One region of the Solibacillus sp. NPDC093137 genome, then DNA from elsewhere that is predicted to be linked to it. Evidence: a T-box and tRNA genes for the amino acid it is inferred to sense, from the RefSeq annotation. Region 1 holds a T-box; the other holds one or more tRNA genes.
The links. A T-box is a leader RNA that pairs with one kind of tRNA and senses whether it is charged. The one in region 1 lies ahead of ACQKN3_RS01370 (valine--tRNA ligase), so its partner is inferred to be a tRNA-Val.

Region 1 (6,587 bases):
CCAGGGGGAGTAAACTCTCCTGTACGTGCATTTAAATCAGTAAACTTGGATCCGATATTTATGGATTCAGGCAAAGGTGCAGTTATTAAAGATATTGATGGCAATGAATATATTGACTATGTCTTATCATGGGGTCCGTTAATTTTAGGACATGCACACCCGGAAGTTGTTTCGGCTATTCAGGATCAGGCAGCTAAAGGCGCATCATTCGGTGCACCTACTGTTTCAGAAAACAAATTGGCGAAGCTTGTAATGGACCGTTTGCCGTCAGTGGAAATGATTCGTTTTGTATCATCAGGCACAGAAGCAACAATGTCTGCACTACGTTTAGCGCGTGGATTTACTGGACGCGACAAGATTTTAAAATTTGAAGGTTCATATCACGGTCATGGGGATTCACTGCTGATTAAAGCAGGTTCAGGTGTAGCGACACTTGGTTTACCTGACTCACCGGGTGTTCCGGCTGATATTGCCAAAAATACATTAACGGTTGCTTATAATGATTTGGAATCTGCAAAATTAGTATTTGAAAAATTCGGCGCTGATTTAGCTGCAGTTATTTTAGAACCGGTTGCCGGCAATATGGGTGTTGTTCCGCCACAGCCAGGTTTCCTTGAAGGGCTGCGTAAACTGACAGAAGAGAATGGAACGGTTTTAATTTTCGATGAAGTTATGACAGGCTTCCGTGTAGACTATGGCTGTGCACAGGAATATTACGGAATTAAACCTGACCTTACTTGTTTAGGTAAAGTAATCGGCGGAGGCTTACCGGTTGGTGCATTTGGCGGAAAGCGCGAAATTATGGAGAAAATCGCTCCGTCAGGTCCGATTTATCAAGCAGGTACGTTATCAGGTAATCCGCTTGCAATGACAGCCGGCCATGAAACATTAAGCCGTCTGAACAAAGACTCATATGAATACTTCCGCAAACTGGGTGACCAGTTGGAAGAAGGTTTCCGTGCGGCAGCGACGAAATACAATATTCCACATACAGTGAATCGTGCAGGGTCGATGATTGGTTTCTTCTTCACAAACGAAGATGTAATCGATTTTGAATCGGCGAAAAGTTCGGATTTAGAGCTATTTGCAGAATACTTCAAACTAATGGCCGAAGAAGGAATTTTCCTGCCGCCATCACAATTTGAAGGACTATTTATTTCAACGGCGCATACAGAAGAACATATCGCAAAAACAGTTCAGGCATTCCATAATGTTTTTGAAAAATTAGCGAGATAATCTCATAAATAAATCATAAATTCCCTTTCTATGCATAATGTAAGCGTAGGGAGGGGATTTTTTATGCAACAGTGGGAAATGAAAGAGACATTTACATTTCCAAAGCAATTAGGAAATGTTCAAGAGAATTCTAAAATAGTAGTAGAACCGAAATGGCATGAAGAGATTAGCGAAGATTCCGTCGTAGTAAGAGGAATTTATGTAGTAAAAGGCAATATTCAATTTGATCATGTAGCACGCGAGGATGAAATTGAGGAAGGTATCTATATCGAGCATATGGATATTGAAAAAGATCATGGTTATTTCGAATATGCCCTGCCTTTTTCAGTAGATTTTCCGAACGATGACATTGAAGCTGTATCACTTCGCATAAATGATATTAAAGTGGAGCCGAATAATGGCTACTGCTCATGTAGCTGGGCAGTCCATTGTGATGTGGAAAAGAAAGTACAAGCAATTGTTGAAGTAGAGGAACCGGCACCAGTCGAAGAGATCGTCGTCGAAAAGCCTGTAGAAGAAGTACAACCCCGACTTCAAGCGGAAAAAGAAGTAGAATCAACGCAGATGGCTCAAACCGTTCCCCATGAGCTTGATTTCCTGGAACAGTTGGCTGATGCATATAGTCGCGTTCAAATACAATTGAAAAAATAAATAAATGTTCCGTAAGAATTGAAGCTTACGGAACATTTTTTTGTTGTGAATTTTAAATGAAATCTGTGAGTAATAAGTAAGTAAATAAAATTAGAATGGCCAGCAATAATATATCACCCGTTGTCGGAAGTAAGACCGTTCGAATCGCCTGAAAAATCGTAATCGGCAAAATACAATGACGCATAAAGAAACGGAATTTTCGCAGCCATGGAGGCAATAAATAAGGATTGTAGTTTTTTCGCAATGTCCAGACTCCTTTTGCATAGTATATGTGAAGAGCGCAGATAACGTGTTAAAGTATATTCCCCATTCGTGCTTGATATTTCATTAAAAACAGCTTAAAATAAAGTGCAACTATATAATTGAAGCGAAGATTAGGAAGAGTACGTATGAGATCGATGGCAAGAGAGGAAACGGTAGCTGAAAAGTTTCTCCATCAACCATGCAGAAGGTAGCCTAGGAGCTGACTTAGTGAACTAACAGTAGCTAGGGTCCGGTTAAACACCGTTATCGAATGAAGTGCCGATTGGGCATTCCAACGCTGCATATTGACTGCTTGCGCTTTTTTAAATTTAAAGAAAGCGTTTGTGGGTAAGGAATGCGAACGCTTGACTAAACCCGATCGGAAATAAAGGTGGTACCGCGAATTAACTCCCTCGTCCTTTTTTTAGACGAAGGGAGTTTTTTTATGTCCAATAATAAGGTGACAAAGGAGAGATTCATCATGACGGAAATTACAATGCCAACAAAATACGATCCGCAGCAAACTGAAGCCGGCCGCTATGAATGGTGGTTAAAAGGCAAATTTTTCGAAGCAGATCCAACAAGCGATAAGGAACCATACTCTATCGTTATCCCACCGCCAAACGTAACAGGTAAGCTGCACCTTGGCCACGCTTGGGATACAACATTGCAAGATATTTTAATTCGTATGAAACGCATGCAAGGATTTGATGCACTATGGTTGCCAGGTATGGACCATGCAGGTATTGCGACACAGGCGAAAGTAGAAGAGAAATTGCGCGGTGAAGGTATTTCCCGCTATGATCTTGGCCGTGAAAAGTTCCTTGAAAAAACATGGGAATGGAAAGAAGAATATGCATCCCATATTCGTGCACAATGGTCGAAATTAGGTTTAGGATTAGACTATTCAAAAGAGCGATTTACACTTGATGAAGGCTTATCGGATGCTGTAAAAGAAGTATTCGTTAAATTATACGAAAAAGGCTATATTTACCGTGGTGAGCGTATTATTAACTGGGATCCGGCTGCCAAAACGGCCCTTTCAGACATCGAAGTAATCCACAAAGAAGTAGAAGGCGCATTCTACCATATGGAATACCCGCTTGCTGATGGTTCAGGTAAATTACGCGTTGCAACAACTCGTCCAGAGACAATGCTGGGTGACTCTGGTGTAGCTGTACACCCTGAAGATGAGCGCTATGCACACTTAGTAGGGAAAACTGTCATTTTACCTATCGTAGGTCGTGAAATTCCAATCGTTGCAGATGACTACGTAGATATGGAATTCGGTACAGGTGTTGTAAAAATGACACCAGCACATGACCCGAACGACTTTGAAGTTGGGAACCGTCATAATCTAGAACGTATTTTAGTTATGAACGAAGATGGTACAATGAATGACTTAGCTGGTAAATATGCGGGTATGGATCGTTTCGAATGCCGTAAGCAAATCGTTGCAGATTTACAAGAGGCAGGCGTATTAATCGAAATCGAACAACATGTACACCAAGTAGGCCATTCAGAGCGTACGAATGCTGTTGTAGAACCGTATCTTTCTAAGCAATGGTTCGTAAAAATGGCTCCACTTGCTGAAGAAGCATTAAAAATGCAAGCAGATGAAAATGAAAAAGTAAACTTCGTACCAAATCGTTTTGAAAACACATATAACCGCTGGATGGAAAATATTCATGACTGGTGTATTTCGCGTCAATTATGGTGGGGTCATCAAATTCCAGCTTGGTACAACAAAGAAACAGGCGAGCTTTATGTAGGAAAAGAAGCACCTGAAGATGCTGAGAATTGGACACAGGACGAAGATGTTCTAGATACATGGTTCTCATCTGCTTTATGGCCGTTTTCTACAATGGATTGGCCAAATGAAGAATCCGAAATGTTCAAGCGCTACTACCCGACAAATACGTTAGTAACGGGCTATGACATCATCTTCTTCTGGGTAAGCCGCATGATTTTCCAAGGGAAAGAATTTACAGGCGAGCGTCCATTTACAGACGTTTTAATCCATGGTTTAGTTCGTGATGCTGAAGGACGCAAAATGTCCAAATCACTTGGTAACGGGGTTGACCCGATGGATGTAATCGACCAATATGGTGCGGATTCATTGCGTTACTTCCTTGCAACAGGTTCATCTCCAGGTCAGGATTTACGTTACTCTACAGAAAAAGTAGAATCTACTTGGAACTTCGTAAACAAAATCTGGAACGCTTCTCGTTTTGCTTTGATGAACATGGAAGGCCTAACATATGAGCAAATTGATTTAACAGGTAACCTTTCAACAGCGGATAAATGGATTCTATCACGCTTGAATGAAACGATTGACCGTGTAACAACATTATCTGATAAATATGAGTTCGGTGAAGTTGGCCGTGAACTTTACAATTTCATTTGGGATGATTTCTGTTCATGGTATATCGAAATGGCGAAATTGCCATTATATGGTGAAGACGAAGCGGCTAAATTAACGACACGTTCAGTACTTGCTTACGTTTTAGACAACACGATGCGTTTACTGCACCCATTCATGCCTTTCGTAACAGAAGAAATTTGGCAGCACTTGCCGCATGAAGGGGAGTCAATTACAGTTGCTGCATGGCCGACTGTTAATCCGGCATTCAACTTTACAGCAGAAGCAGGCGATATGCAGCTATTAATGGATATTATTCGTTCTGTACGTAATATTCGTGCAGAAGTGAATACACCAATGAGCAAAAAAGTACCGATGACGATTTCAGCAAAAGATGAACAAACATCGGCAGTGCTTGAAGTGAACAAAGGCTATATTGAAAAATTCTGTAACCCGGATGGCTTAACAATCGGGGCGAATCTTGAAGCACCAGCACAGGCAATGTCAGCAGTAGTTTCAGGCGCAGAAATCTTCATGCCACTTGCAGGCTTAATCAATATTGAAGAAGAAATCGCACGTCTTGAAAAAGAGCTCGACAAATGGGCGAAAGAAGTAAAATTAGTTTCTGGAAAGCTATCGAATGAACGTTTCGTTTCAAAAGCACCGGAAGCATTAGTAGCAACAGAGCGTGAAAAACTGGCGGACTATGAAGCAAAATACGCAACAGTTGAAAAACGCATTGCAGAACTGAAAAATATGTAATGCCAAAGAGAGGTACCGTATAACGGTACCTCTTTCTTTTAATTCAGCTATAATAAAATATATTACATATTAGCCGTATTAGGGAGAGGACATAATGTTTCAAACGATGAAGCAATGCACAGATTTTATTTTTAAGTTAAAAGCAAGCCAATATAAAGGCGAACCATTACAGTCGGCGAAGATTATCCTGGATGCACTTGGCAATCCGGAACAAAAAACGAAATTCATACATTTTGCAGGTTCCAATGGAAAAGGTTCAACATTGAATGCAACGCGTGAGATTTTAATCAAGCACGGCTTAACGGTCGGCGCCTTCATATCTCCGCATCTTGAGCGTGCCAATGAACGGGTGACAATCAATAAACAGCAAATTTCCGATGAAGACTTTCTGCGTATTGCAAATGAAATTGCGGAAGTTATTGAAAATAAATTGGGCGGGGAATTCCCAAGCTTTTTTGAGTTTATGACATTGCTTGCCCTAAAATACTTCTCGGAGCAGTCATTGGATATCGCATTGCTTGAAACCGGTATTGGTGGGCGTTTGGATTCAACGAATGTTGTGACACCGGAAGTATGTGTGATTACAACAATTTCGCTTGAGCATACGGATATGCTCGGTGAGACATATGCCGAAATTGCCGCAGAAAAAGCAGGAATTATTAAGCAAGGAAAGCCGGTTGTTGTCGGAGTGAAAAATGTGGAAGCGCTGGCGGTAATTCAGCAAACGGCAGCACAGCTCCATGCTCCGATCTTTACGTTGGGTGAACATTTTTATGTGGAAAATCAAAAAGGTGCTTATTTTGACTACCGAGGAAATATTATGATCGACAAAATTGCACTTGCGATGGCAGGGGAACATCAAATGGCCAATGCCGCGCTTGCCATTACGGCAGCATATTTATATCTTGAATCCTTTAATGCGCAAAAAGTAAAATTGGCCTTGCAACATGCAAAGTGGGAAGGGCGTTTTGAAAAAGTGCACGACAATATTATTTTGGACGGTGCCCATAATTCGGAAGGGACGACTGCCCTCATTAATACATTACAGGAAACTGCACCACAGCATAAAGTGAAGTTTGTCTATGCTGCTTTACAGGATAAGGACCATGGTATCAGTATAAAATTAATGGATGAGGTCGCATCTGAAATGCACTTCACACAAATTGATTTGCCGCGCGCGGCGACAGCGAAGCAACTTTATGAACAAAGCACACATTCAAAAAAGTTTATGCATTCAAATTGGCAGGAGCTAATTGAAAAAGAAATGAATCATTTGGCTGAAGATGAGCTGCTCGTTATTACCGGCTCCTTATATTTTATCGCTGAAGTACGC
Region 2 (6,587 bases), 500 kb from region 1:
CATACATCCCATTGTGGAAAAATGATATTTTAAAGTATTTATTAAAAAAGAACAACAAGCAATCTGAATACAAATTGCTGTTTTTTTCTAGTATTAAAATGGGCAATTATTTATGAATTGGCAAATAGACCCATTAGACGGTACTAATAATTTTGCTATTGGATTACCGGTATTTTCTTCTTCTATAACGCTTTTGTATAAACACGAGCCAGTTCTTGGAGTTATATACGAACCTTTGGTTAATAGGTTATTTACATCTAGTTTGAACGATGGTGCATTCTGTAATGATGTAGAATTAAAAATTAAAAAGAAAGATAATCCTAAAAAATTTATTATTGCTTGGATACAGGGGCATAGAGTTCAGAATGAAGATAAAGCTGTTAAGCTACGACAATATATCGATGTAAATTGTAAAAGGATGATGAGGCTTTGGGCTCCAACGCTGCAATGGTGTATGCTTGCTAAAGGTGATATAGACGGAATTATCATTTATAATTCTGAAGGCGATGACTTGTATTCTGGCGTACTTATGGTAAAAGAAGCTGGAGGAATTGTAATTGACTTTCAAGGAAATGAATTTACAGGTATGAGCAATGAACCGTATCTAATTGCTTGCCATCCAGATAATAAAGAGTATTTCTTAAATATGGTAAGTGAAGGATTAAGCCATACTAAAGCATTAATTGATATTGTCTAAAAATAGATAATAAATTCTAGATAAAAGAAGGATCTGGAATTAATTACTTTAATGAGGAAAATGTTACAAAATTTAAAACTTATACTACAGAAGGTATTCCAATGTGTGGAACCTTCTTTTTTTATAAATTGCTTATTTGCATGTAGAAGTTATTAATTTAATGAACCGTGGATAAATTAATGTTTAACATTCGAACGCGATTATTCATTATGAAGATCGCGATTTCCCGTTAAAGGGCCATATTGTTGAATAAGATTTTTTAAGAGAATGTTAGAAGAGAGTACCCTCATTTCAATAGAAAAGACATGAATGTTGATATAACAACATTCACGTCTTTCTTCTGTATTCCCAAACTTTGATTTGAGAAAGTTTTTTTACTTTATGTGTATGGTTATATAGATGCTCTTTTATTAATAATAAATAAAAATATGAGATGGTATATAGCAATGAAAATAAATAAAGCACCTAACAATGCTAGAGAAAACCATTTTAATTCAGGTGTTTGGACTACACCAGTAGCATCTACTTCTCTAATATAAATAAATGTAGCTAGACCGCCAAATACGACAATCCAAAAAACTGTAAGCGTCCACCATATTTTTTTAATCATTTTTATTCCTCCCTGTAAATAAATCTACGAAAAGAAATAAATCATAATTGCAATAATTCTTTATTCAAAATATAAATATACAATCTCAAAACACCGTTCCATCTATGGTTTGCATCATCTGTATAAAATGCAGCACGAGCTAATGATTCATACAAAAAGGCAATAAACATTGTTTTAAAACGTTCGTGCCTTTTTAATGTGTCCCCAACTTTCATTGGGAAGGTTTAATTAGATTTTAATGTATTCTGTATGCAACATAGCATTTTCCCATTCTTCTCTTAAAATACCCATACGAATTGAATCGTAATAAACACCTTCATGATAGCGGACTTTACGAATGCGTGCTTCCATCTGCATACCAAGTTTTTCTCCTACATGAATCATTCTTTCGTTTCCAGACCACGTTGTAAAACCTACACGAACTAATGGCATTGTTGTAAAGAGATGATTCATCCATAATTTTAATGCTCGTGTACCTATGCCTTTTCCCCATGAGCCTGCTTCATGTAATACTATCCCTATTTCAAGCCATTTTGAGGGCTTATGCTCCCAATAATAAGAGATAATCCCACGAACTATTCCATTTACTTCAATTACCCAGAAGCTATCGTCATCACCAATCCATTCATCTTTTGATAACAAAAATTCTTCATATGGCTTCGGATGATGTGGGAAATAAGGGGCATCCCATTTTTTCCATTCGGGCTTTTCATCTTTATAAATGAGTTCCCACAAGCGAAATAAATCTTCCTCGACTACTGGTCGTATTGTTAATTCTTTATTTGAGTACATTCCTTATCCTCTTTTCAATTATTTTCGTTTCTTTGAGATTTGAAAAGAGAAGATATATCTACTTTTCAATCACCTTTGTTACCTGTTTCATATTAATCAATCCTTTCTATATAAAATCCCTATAAATATAGCATATTTACCTAATTCTGTAAAAATAATATAGAACGAAACATTCCCAACGCGTCGTTTGTTAACATCTTTTGCGTAAGGTCATAAACCAGACGAATATGACGCTCACTTATTCAATGTAGTGTAGTAGCCAAATTGCGGACAAATCCAAAAAATCAGGCGTAAGGGAGAAAGTCTCTCAAAAATGAAAAGCCCGTAAACGCTGATATACCAACGTTTACAGGCACTTGAAATAATGGTCTCGACAAGTCTCGAACTTGCGACCCCCACCTTGTCGAGGTGGTGCTCTCCCAGCTGAGCTACAAGACCGTGATAAGGAACATATATAACAATGTTCTTACCTGTTATTATAGCAGTTTCAGAGGGAGCGGTATATAGAAAACTGTTATATTTTTACTTTTATTTTTATTGAATCCTACAATTTCCCCATAGATCAACGTCTTTTCTTTTTATCGTCTTTTAATAAAGCTTGTTTTTTATTTACTTTTTCCAGGACGACATAGACGTGGTATTTACTCTCTTCGATTTGAACAACATTTACAACCTTTCCTTTACGACCTTTTATTTTTAAATCCTCATCTACTTCAGGAATACGTTCCAAACACTGGCTTAGGACAGGCGTATTATTTTCCAAATAATGAACAGCAAACAACATGATTAAGCGCTCCTTGTTAATTCGATTTTAAATTGAGTCAATTTATGAAGATTCCAAGATGTATAGAACCATCAAAAATTGAAATTGACCAACTCGATAGAAATGATTTCCACATTTCAATAATAGGATATGGTAACGAATGAATTGAGGTGTAGAAGGAATGACAAAAAAATGGGGTTTACTGGCTGTTTTTGCATTTGGACTGTATGTTGTCGCAATGTATTTGTATTTTTTCCATGGACAAAATAGTGGGATTCCAGCCGCTCTTCAAGGAACGGCAGCAGATCCAAGCACTTTTCTTACAACACAGGAGCTGTTATTAAGTGAGGAGTTATCGAAAGTAAGAAATTTCCTGTTCTTTATCACGACGCCGTTGGAATGGCTGCTTTACTTCGTTATTTTAATTACGGGAATTTCACGTTTGTTTGAGAAATGGAGTTCAGAACAATTTAAATGGTCCATATTCAGAACAACAATGTATCTGTTCTACCTTTCCTTGCTGTTGTTCATCCTCCAATTCCCGATGGACTATTACCGCTATACGCTTAGCAAAAGCTATGGGATCAGTACGCAGATTTTCTCCTCATGGATGCGGGAAAATATAATTGATTTTTGGCTGGAGTTTGGGATGTCGGTCATCATGATAGCAGTTCTTTATTGGCTTATCAGAAAAAGCCCCAAAAAATGGTGGCTCTATGCATGGGCTTTGACTGTACCGTTTTCAATCTTTCTAATGTTTATTCAACCTGTCGTCATCGATCCGATCTACAATGATTTTTCGCCTTTAACAGACAAGGAATTAGAGACGAAAATTCTATCTCTCGCTGAGCAGGCGGACATTCCATCAGACCATGTGTTTGAAGTGAATATGTCGGAGAAAACGAATGCTTTAAATGCCTATGTGACAGGAATCGGCGACAATTCCCGGATTGTGCTGTGGGATACGACATTAAACCGGTTAACCCATGATGAAATCCTGTTTATCATGGCGCACGAGATGGGGCATTATTTGCTGAAGGATATTTATATTAACATCGCGGTTTATATATTTATGACGCTCATTGGACTTTGGCTGATCGCAAAAATCATGCCTTGGATGATTCGTCGTTACGGACCGATCCTGAAAATTAAAGAAATGGGCAATTTAAATTCATTGCCGTTATTTTTGTTAATCTCATCATTTTTACTTTTCTTCTCTAGCCCATTGTCCAATGCGATTTCACGTTATCAGGAAATTCGTGCAGATGAATTTGCTATTGAGCTTGTAGAAAACCCTGAAGCAGCGATTTCATCGTTTCAACAGTTGACGAAAGCCGGTCTTAGTGAAGTAAACCCGCCAGCACTTGTGAAATGGTTCCGCTACACACATCCGCCAATGTTAGAAAGAATCGATAAAATTGCAGAAGAAGTTGATGAGGATTAAATAAAAACATGTATAATTAGTTTACTATATCTATAAACGCTTCAATTTTTTGTAATAAATATTTGAGGCGTTGAAAGGAACTGGCTATGGACAAAAACGAATGGATTTCACTTTTTCACAAAGAATTGCGCCAAGAAGCTGTAACACCAGGATTTATAAGGGAAGAAACCGACCATGTTGTTCGGCACATTTCAAAATTTAACGAAAGCGGATTTATATTAGCTTCTAATGTAAATGAAAGGTCGGCAAGAGAAGTAATTCGAAAGGAGCTAACTTTTTTCGGGAACCTTAAGCAAAGTTTCGAATGGAAAGTGTACAGCTATGACAAACCTGATAATTTGACTGAATTACTTAAACAAGAGGGATTTACGATTGATGATCAAGAAGCACTCATGGTCGTGAAATTATCGGAAAGTCATCCTTTTCTTACAAATTACGATCTGCATGCAGTAAAGGAAATAACGGATGAACAGGGCATCCATGATGTTATTGTGCTAGAAGAGGCGATCTGGAATGAATCCCATACAGAGCTTGGGGAAAGGCTATGGAGAGATAAGCAAAATAGTCCGGACTCGCTATATATTTATGGGATTTATGTAGATGGTCAGCTTGTAAGTGCTGCTTGGATGTACTTAGAGAATAATTCGTCCTTTGCCAGCTTATGGGGAGGCTCAACGCTTCCGCAATACAGAGGCAATGGTTATTATTCAAAACTCTTGGCTGTTCGTGCACAAAAAGCTTATGAGAAGGGGTATTCTTTCCTGACAGTTGATGCCAGTCCGATGAGTAAACCGATCCTTGAAAAGTCTGGTTTTAGTTGTCTAGCATACTCTTATGGTTGCCAATCACCTAGTATTCCTGTACCAGATTAGGATAATACTTTTTACATTAACATGAACAGAAAAGGTGATTGGAAAGTGGAGAATAAATCAATATTAGAAAGACATTTATTTCAATTAGAAAACAAATTGTTGTTACCGGAAATTCGGACATCAAAAGAGGAGCTTACGAACTTACTTTCAGACAATTTTTTTGAATTTGGAAGCTCAGGGAAAGTATTGTACAAAGATGAGGAAATTAGCGCAGCGACTCTTGGAATTGTAAAAATGACAATGAGTGATTTTGAAATACATTTAATGTCTGATGAAATCGTTCTAGCAACTTATCGAATTTATAATGAGCTAAACAACCAGCATTCACTAAGGAGCTCAATTTGGAAATTAGTTAATGGACAGTGGAAAATGCATTTCCATCAAGGAACAAAAATCCCACTATAGTTTTCAAGCGCTATTCTTTTTAAAGGATTAGCGCTTAATTTTTTAAAACAGTAGTTGCAATAGCTGGAACTAAATACATAGATGATTCGGGGATGGAGAATTGAATATTTCTAAAGTAGTAGAAAACATAGAAGGTTTGCTTAAACAAGCTGACATGATAGGAATCGGTTCAACGAGAAAAGTTTATCGTTTCGAAGATATTGTCATAAAAACATTTTTACACCCAATCGGGTACGCCCAAAGTAAAAATGAGGATCAAATGTACAAATCATTGGAAATGCAGGGGCTGGAGAAGCATATTGCGCCAATTCTTTTTTTGAGTGAGAAATATGTCGTTCAGCCTTTTTATGAACAACTCCCTCTACACAATCACTGCTCTTACGATATTGATTTAGAGAACGACCCAAGAATAATGGAAGATTTAAAAACCGCAATCGAAGTCATCGATCAAGAACTCGATGGCTTTGATTTTAAAGATAGTGGAAATTACGGGCTAAATGAAGAGGGGTATCTTGTTTTAATTGACTATGGAATGACAAAAAAATTATATGAAGAACAATGGGTCCCATTAGCAGAGGCTGGGACATTGCCTCAAATACGATTTGAAAAATGCCGTGTCTGTAACATAGAAAAAGAACTTCGGATGTATGGAGAAAAAGATACAGATAATCGCTGTATGACTTGTGGAAAAGATTATTAATTTTATACTGGATAATTATGTTAAAACGTAAACAAGTGTTGTTTGTAGGAGGAATCTATATTGAATAAAGATCAAGAAACTCCAGAAGCAAGAAGAGAAAGATTAAGGCAACAAGAATTAAAGAGAAATCCGGCAGCTATGCATGGTGGCGGCCTTCAAGATTTAATCGGGGATTTAGGGTGGAAAGGTACAGGAATTCTTTTTCTTATAATAGTAATCGCTATTGTAATTTATTTAACATTTTTCAACTAAAGGCGCATTCTTATAGACCGAGGAATACAAACTTTGGAATCTTACATAAAAG

Region 2: it has a tRNA-Val gene. The T-box ahead of ACQKN3_RS01370 (valine--tRNA ligase) is inferred to sense a tRNA for this amino acid. The anticodon was not compared.

What each region holds. Positions count from the first base shown of each region.
Region 1 covers NZ_JBNNVH010000001.1:287,822-294,408, forward strand. The annotation lists gene hemL (glutamate-1-semialdehyde 2,1-aminomutase) at 1-1,236, shown strand, start outside; gene ACQKN3_RS01360 (alanine racemase) at 1,300-1,887, shown strand; gene ACQKN3_RS01365 (hypothetical protein) at 1,940-2,131, opposite strand; T-box leader at 2,249-2,554, shown strand; gene ACQKN3_RS01370 (valine--tRNA ligase) at 2,612-5,254, shown strand; gene ACQKN3_RS01375 (bifunctional folylpolyglutamate synthase/dihydrofolate synthase) at 5,349-6,587, shown strand, end outside.
Region 2 covers NZ_JBNNVH010000001.1:785,242-791,828, forward strand. The annotation lists gene ACQKN3_RS04050 (inositol monophosphatase family protein) at 113-697, shown strand; gene ACQKN3_RS04055 (DUF3923 family protein) at 1,089-1,307, opposite strand; gene ACQKN3_RS04060 (GNAT family N-acetyltransferase) at 1,536-2,099, opposite strand; tRNA gene ACQKN3_RS04065 (tRNA-Val) at 2,465-2,537, opposite strand; gene ACQKN3_RS04070 (hypothetical protein) at 2,662-2,883, opposite strand; gene ACQKN3_RS04075 (M48 family metallopeptidase) at 3,044-4,306, shown strand; gene ACQKN3_RS04080 (GNAT family N-acetyltransferase) at 4,393-5,178, shown strand; gene ACQKN3_RS04085 (DUF4440 domain-containing protein) at 5,224-5,583, shown strand; gene ACQKN3_RS04090 (protein kinase) at 5,684-6,283, shown strand; gene ACQKN3_RS04095 (DUF6366 family protein) at 6,344-6,535, shown strand.